Linked DNA regions of Labilibaculum sp. DW002. The protein of the gene in region 1 interacts with the protein of each later gene in a pairwise test. Links are inferred from orthologs where the notes say so. Each region holds a gene or a part of one and is shown on either strand. Other genes may lie near its edges.

Region 1 (3,314 bases):
ACTAAATATATACTACTATTTACATTTGCTTTCATTGCATTTGTTGGCAATATAAATGCGCAAGAAGATGAACGTTGGAAGTTATCTGTAAATAACGATCAGAAGCCTCTTGAGATTTTGATGGAATTTGGTGATTCTGAAATGGGAATTACTTATTTATTTGACATCACTAGGGATACTTTAAATATGTCTTTTGCGGCTGAAGAGTCCATTAGCTGGAAAAAACATGGTGTAAGTGTATTTGCATTGCCAAAAGGCAAGGAAGTGCTTAAAATTAAGCTTGACGATGTGGATATGGAAAATGTTCAGGTAGTGTTTTATCGAATGTGGAAAGCCATGCCAAAAAATTTCAAAAATGTAACCACATTATTTGAGCTTCACGAATATGGAACAACTTCTGAGGGAGCTCAAGTCAAGAATTTTATTATTCGTTTTAAGATGAAAAGACCGCGAAGACGAAATTCGATTCAATTGTAAACATAAGGGGTCGCTATTTTCACTTTAATTACTACTGAAAAATCGCTTTGTCAAAATATGATAAAATGCACGATTTTTATAGATTTTCCTACTCGTATTTTCATCATTTTTATTATCTTTGTTTAACTTTTTCTTTTGGGTTTTTTATTGGTGGTAAGATGTTGATTAATAAAGCTTTTTGGCTTTTGTGTGGTTGCTCTTTTTAATCGCCTTTGGGAAATAAAAACAATCCTAGGAGTAAAAAGAATTTTGTACAATAAAAATATTAGAATATAAGATTGAAAATGAACCATTACATTGTTTAGTTACTGGTTCGTATTTTGATTGAAACTAAAGATCTGATAAATGAGTGATTTAGAAAATGTGAATAAAAAAAATGCCGACTATTCAGCAAATAGTATTCAGGTATTAGAAGGTTTAGAGGCGGTTCGTAAGCGCCCTTCCATGTATATTGGCGATGTTAATGTAAAAGGACTACATCACTTGGTTTATGAGGTTGTAGATAACTCTATTGACGAGGCTTTAGCTGGACATTGTGACAATATTGAAGTTTTCATTAATGAAGACAATTCTATTACTGTAAAAGATGATGGGCGTGGTATTCCAACAGCACTTCATGAAAAGGAAAATAAATCGGCTTTAGAAGTTGTAATGACTGTATTGCACGCCGGAGGTAAGTTTGATAAAGATTCTTATAAAGTTTCTGGAGGTTTGCACGGTGTAGGTGTTTCTTGTGTAAATGCACTATCTACTCTTTTGCAAGCAGAAGTTCATCGTGATGGAAAAATATATTTGCAAGAGTACTCGAAAGGTAAACCTCTTGCTGATGTTAAAGTGATTGGTGAAACTGATCATACTGGTACAAACATTACTTTCAAGCCAGATGATTCAATTTTCCTAGTAACAGAGTATAAATACGATATTTTAGCTGCACGTTTAAGAGAACTTGCTTTCTTAAATAAAGAGATTCGATTGAATCTTACAGATAAACGAGATGTTGATGAGAATGGAGAGTTTCGTTCTGAATCATTTTATTCAGAAGAAGGCTTAAAAGAATTTGTTCAATACCTGGATAATACTCGTGAGAGATTAATTGAAGATACGGTTCATGTTTCTATAGATAATAATGACGTTCCGGTTGAGATTGCCTTGCAGTACAATACTTCTTTCTCGGAAAATATTCATTCGTATGTGAATAATATTAATACGATTGAGGGTGGTACTCACCTAACAGGTTTCCGTAGAGGTTTAACGAGAACGCTTAAATCTTTTGCTGATAAATCAGGCATGCTATCAAAACTGAAATTTGATATTTCAGGTGATGATTTCCGTGAAGGTTTAACTGCTGTTGTATCAGTAAAAGTTGCAGAACCTCAATTTGAGGGACAGACGAAAACTAAATTAGGTAATTCAGAAGTTAGTATTGCAGTTGATAAGGCTGTGAGTGCTCTTTTAACCAATTACCTTGAAGAACATCCAAAGGATGCTAAAACCATCGTACAGAAGGTTATTATGGCGGCTACGGCTCGTCATGCAGCCCGTAAGGCAAGAGAACTTGTTCAGCGTAAAACTGTACTAGGAGGTTCTGGTCTTCCGGGAAAACTTTCTGACTGTTCTGATAAAGATCCTGCTAACTGTGAAGTTTTCCTTGTCGAGGGAGATTCGGCGGGTGGAACTGCTAAGCAAGGGCGTGACAGACAATTTCAAGCTATTTTACCACTTAAAGGTAAAATCTTGAATGTTGAAAAGGCAATGCAGCATAAGGTCTTCGAAAGTGATGAGATTAAGAATATCTTTACAGCTTTAGGTGTTACTATAGGTACCGAAGAAGATAGCAAAGCAGCTAATGTTGAAAAGTTGAGATACCACAAGATTGTAATCATGTGTGATGCCGACGTCGATGGTAGTCACATTGCAACTTTGATTATGACCTTCTTCTTCCGTTACATGAAATCATTAATCGAGAACGGATACTTATATATTGCTACTCCTCCTTTGTATTTAGTTAAGAAGGGTAAGAATCAGCAATATTGTTGGAACGAGGATCAACGTTTAAGATTGATTGAAGAATGGGGTGGAGGAAAAGAATCTTCTATGCATATTCAACGTTACAAAGGTCTTGGAGAGATGAGTGCCGAGCAACTTTGGGAAACTACAATGAATCCAGAAGTTAGAACGCTTCGTCAGGTAACTATTGAGAATGCAGCTGAAACAGATCGTGTTTTCTCTATGTTAATGGGAGATGAGGTACCACCTCGTCGTGAGTTTATCGAAGAGAACGCCACTTATGCCAATATTGATGCTTAATTCATAATATCTAAACGAAAGCCCTTAAGTTTATCTTAAGGGCTTTTTTTTTGCTTTATTTCTTAAGATTTAAGGACGATTTAGTCTTTGTATTAGGTAATTTTTGAATACATTTAATTGCTAATTAAAATCGATTTAAATGAATATTTGTGTGTTTTGTTCATCCAGTAATTCAGTGGATGAAAAGTTTTTTCAGGAAGCTAGGGATTTGGGAAAATCAATTGGAGAAGCTCATAATGGTTTGGTGTATGGTGGAACCAATGTTGGCTTGATGAATGAAGTTGCTGTAGCTGTAAAATCAGCTGGAGGAAAGGTGATTGGTGTAATTCCTAAATTGATAGAGGAGTATGGGATTTCTGCAGATTTTCTGGATGAATTAATCATTACTCCAGACATGGCTGAACGTAAAAAAGTGCTTAGAGATAAGTCGGATGCTTTTGTTGCATTGCCAGGTGGATTTGGTACTTTGGAAGAAATATTGGAGGTCATCACCTTGAAGCAATTGGGATATCATAATTTACCAATTGTAT
Region 2 (3,398 bases), on another replicon or contig:
CAGCAGTATCAACAGCTAAGTTATCAGCTTTGAACATCTCCATGTTTTCAATTTCCAAAACTTTTTCAAAAGCTTTCAACGCTCCTGAAAAGTCACCTTTATTATACAGATTAACAGCTTCATTGGTATAATCAGGTATCATATTTGTCATTTGAGCCTTTACAGGCTTCATCATCTTACCTTTTTGATCCAACTCTAAAGCTTTCATATAAGCATCAAAGGCAACATCAAGTGCATTATCAGAAAGCCCTTTATATGCAGGAAGTGGACTTTCAAAAATAGCCTGGTACACTTTACCTTGAATTAGATAGGCTTTTGGCCAAGCAACACATTTTTCATGTCCTATACCTGCATCAATAGCTTCTTTTGCTTTATCTAGCTTACCTGAATTCAGGTAATTACTAGCTCCTGTTACTTTACTCTTTTGAGCGTTTACCATTGAAACACACAAAAGAAGAACCATAATGAATGATAATTTTTTCATAATCAATGTTTAGTTTTAATAACAATCTTGGACAAAAATAATTTTTTATTTAATATTTAGTACAAGATTGTTTTCTTTATAATCAGTCTAAGTATCTATTATTTAACTCTCTCCTTCCGTAGCCTCTTCTGTATTAGTCTCGGTATCATCTTCATTCGAAGAATTTACCTTAGCAACAGCTGCAATCGAATCGTCCTTCTTGCTTAAGTTAATTAGGCGAACTCCTTGTGTAGCACGTCCCATAACTCTTAATCCTGCAACTGCTAGACGAATCGTAATTCCGGATTTGTTGATGATCATCAAGTCATCGTTATCACTTACAGACTTAAGTGCAATCAGTTCACCTGTTTTATCAGTAATATTTATGGTCTTAACACCTTTCCCTCCACGATTCGTAATTCGATAGTCATCGATATTGGAACGTTTTCCATAACCGTTTTCAGAAACAACCATAATGTCTTCGTCAGAATTCTCAACACAAACCATGCCAACAACCTCGTCAGCCTCGTCACGTAGCGTAATTCCTCGTACTCCAGAAGCTGTTCTTCCCATTGCTCTAACCTGATCTTCAGCAAATCTAATTGCTTTACCAGAACGAGCAGCAATTAATATTTCTTTCTTACCATTCGTTAATCTCGCCTCCAATAATTGGTCACCTTCACGGACAGTAATTGCATTTACACCATTTACTCGAGGACGTGAATAAGCTTCTAAGGAAGTCTTTTTGACAACACCTTTCTTTGTACAAAGAACAATATTATTGTTGTTAATATATTCTTCTTCTTTTAGAGTCAGAACATTGATATAAGCTTTTACTTTATCATCTGGCTCAATATTTAATAGGTTCTGGATAGCACGACCTTTCGATTGCTTCGATCCCTCTGGAATTTCATACACTTTCAACCAGAAACATTTACCTTTTTCAGTAAAGAATAGCATGGTATTGTGCATAGTAGCCATAATCATATGCTCAAGGAAATCTTCATCTCTGGTATGAGATCCTTTCGCTCCTACACCACCTCTATTTTGAGTTTTAAACTCTGTTAATGGTGTACGCTTGATATAGCCCATATGAGAAATAGTAATTACCATTTCTTCATCAGCATAGAAATCTTCCGGGTTAAAATCCTCTGAAGCGTATACGATTTCAGTTCTTCTTTCGTCACCATACTTCGCTTTAACCTGAAGTAATTCATCTTTGATGATACCCATTCTCATTTGCTCATCGTTAAGAATCGCATTCAAATGATTAATCAATTTCATCAATTCCTCATACTCAGCATGTAGCTTATCTCGTTCAAGACCAGTAAGCTTTTGCAAACGCATATCCAAAATTGCTTTCGCTTGGATTTCATCTAATTCAAAATTAGACATTAAACCAAGTCTTGCTTCTTCTGGCGTTTTCGAACCTCTAATTAAAGCAATAACCTGATCGATGTTATCCAAAGCAATAATTAAACCTTCAAGAATATGAGCTCTTGCTTCTGCTTGCTTTAACTCATACTGAGTACGACGTACGACCACATCATGGCGATGCTCAACAAAGTAATGAATCAAATCCTTAAGATTTAATAATCTAGGTCTTCCCTTTACCAGTGCAATATTATTCACTGAGAAAGATGATTGCATTTGTGTGTATTTGAATAATTTATTCAATACAACATTTGCAATCGCATCACGTTTCAAATCAAAAACGATACGCATCCCTTTTCTATCCGATTCGTCATTGACATTAGAAATGCCTTCAATCTTTTTATCGTTGATTAAATCAGCGGCTTTCATGATAAGCTCAGCCTTATTAACCATATAAGGAATTTCTGATACGATGATTTTCTCACGGCCAGAATCTGTAACCTCTATATTTGTTTTAGCACGAACAACAACACGCCCTCTACCTGTCTCATAAGCCTCTTTTACACCCTGATAGCCATAAATGATACCGCCAGTAGGAAAGTCAGGAGCTTTAACAATATCAACTAACTCATCAATTGTAACATCGTTATTATCGATATAAGCAATGGTAGCATCAATCGTATCAGTTAAATTATGAGGAGGCATGTTAGTTGCCATACCTACTGCAATACCCGATGCTCCATTTACTAATAAATTTGGGATACGAGTTGGAAGTACAGTTGGTTCCTTAAGTGTCTCATCAAAGTTAAAAGACATATCAACTGTATCCTTGTCAAGATCAGCAAGGGTTTCTTCCGCTATCTTCTTCATTCTAGCCTCGGTATAACGCATAGCTGCAGGGCTATCACCATCAACCGAACCAAAGTTTCCTTGTCCATCAACCAAAGGGTAACGCAACGACCAGTGTTGAGCCATTCTAACCATGGCCATATAAACTGAGCTATCACCATGTGGGTGATACTTACCGAGAACCTCACCTACGATTCTTGCAGATTTTTTATGAGGTTTATTTGCGGCTATACCCAATTCATTCATTCCGAATAATACTCGTCGGTGAACAGGCTTAAGTCCATCTCTAACATCTGGTAAAGCTCGGGAAACAATTACTGACATCGAGTAATCGATGTAAGCAGACTTCATTTCCTCTTCAATATTAATGCGTATGATTCTTTCTCCCGTGGTCATATATTTATTTTAAAATTCTAAACATTTCTCGGAAATACAAAAGTAACAAAATATGTAGATTCTGCGTAACAAAAGAAGCGATATTTATACGTGAATTAAGATAAATATTTAGCCCATTTTCTATTAGAGCTTGATTATTAGTTTAAAACCGATATTTGATATCATTTCGACAAAAAATAGATCATCAATTTAGGCTTGTATCTAAATAATTTTCGTTATTTTAATGCTACGATTCAAAATTTGGAAGAAAAAATTCCAAATTAATTAATATTATTTATGAAATTTTAAAGACCTACTATATGGACTCAAAATTTTC

What was found.
Region 2: the proteins of gyrB (region 1) and gyrA interact in binary tests that used the Escherichia coli proteins (3 or more experiments, as listed by UniProt). The link is inferred for Labilibaculum sp. DW002 from one-to-one orthologs.

What each region holds. Positions count from the first base shown.
Region 1 is NZ_JAKJSC010000011.1:29,083-32,396, reverse strand. The notes cover bases 326-3,303. They hold gyrB (DNA topoisomerase (ATP-hydrolyzing) subunit B), read left to right. Parts: upstream 326-822; coding sequence 823-2,784; downstream 2,785-3,303. Other genes in these bases: L3049_RS20855 (LOG family protein), read left to right, coding at 2,924-3,303; L3049_RS20865 (hypothetical protein), read left to right, coding at 326-477. Also shown: more of L3049_RS20865, read left to right, coding at 1-325; more of L3049_RS20855, read left to right, coding at 3,304-3,314. UniProt on the Escherichia coli protein: DNA gyrase negatively supercoils closed circular double-stranded DNA in an ATP-dependent manner to maintain chromosomes in an underwound state.
Region 2 is NZ_JAKJSC010000001.1:300,208-303,605, reverse strand. The notes cover bases 335-3,396. They hold gyrA (DNA gyrase subunit A), read right to left. Parts: upstream 3,083-3,396; coding sequence 587-3,082; downstream 335-586. Other genes in these bases: L3049_RS01275 (ATP-dependent Clp protease ATP-binding subunit), read left to right, coding at 3,382-3,396; L3049_RS01285 (tetratricopeptide repeat protein), read right to left, coding at 335-484. Outside these bases: more of L3049_RS01285, read right to left, coding at 1-334; more of L3049_RS01275, read left to right, coding at 3,397-3,398. UniProt on the Escherichia coli protein: A type II topoisomerase that negatively supercoils closed circular double-stranded (ds) DNA in an ATP-dependent manner to maintain chromosomes in an underwound state.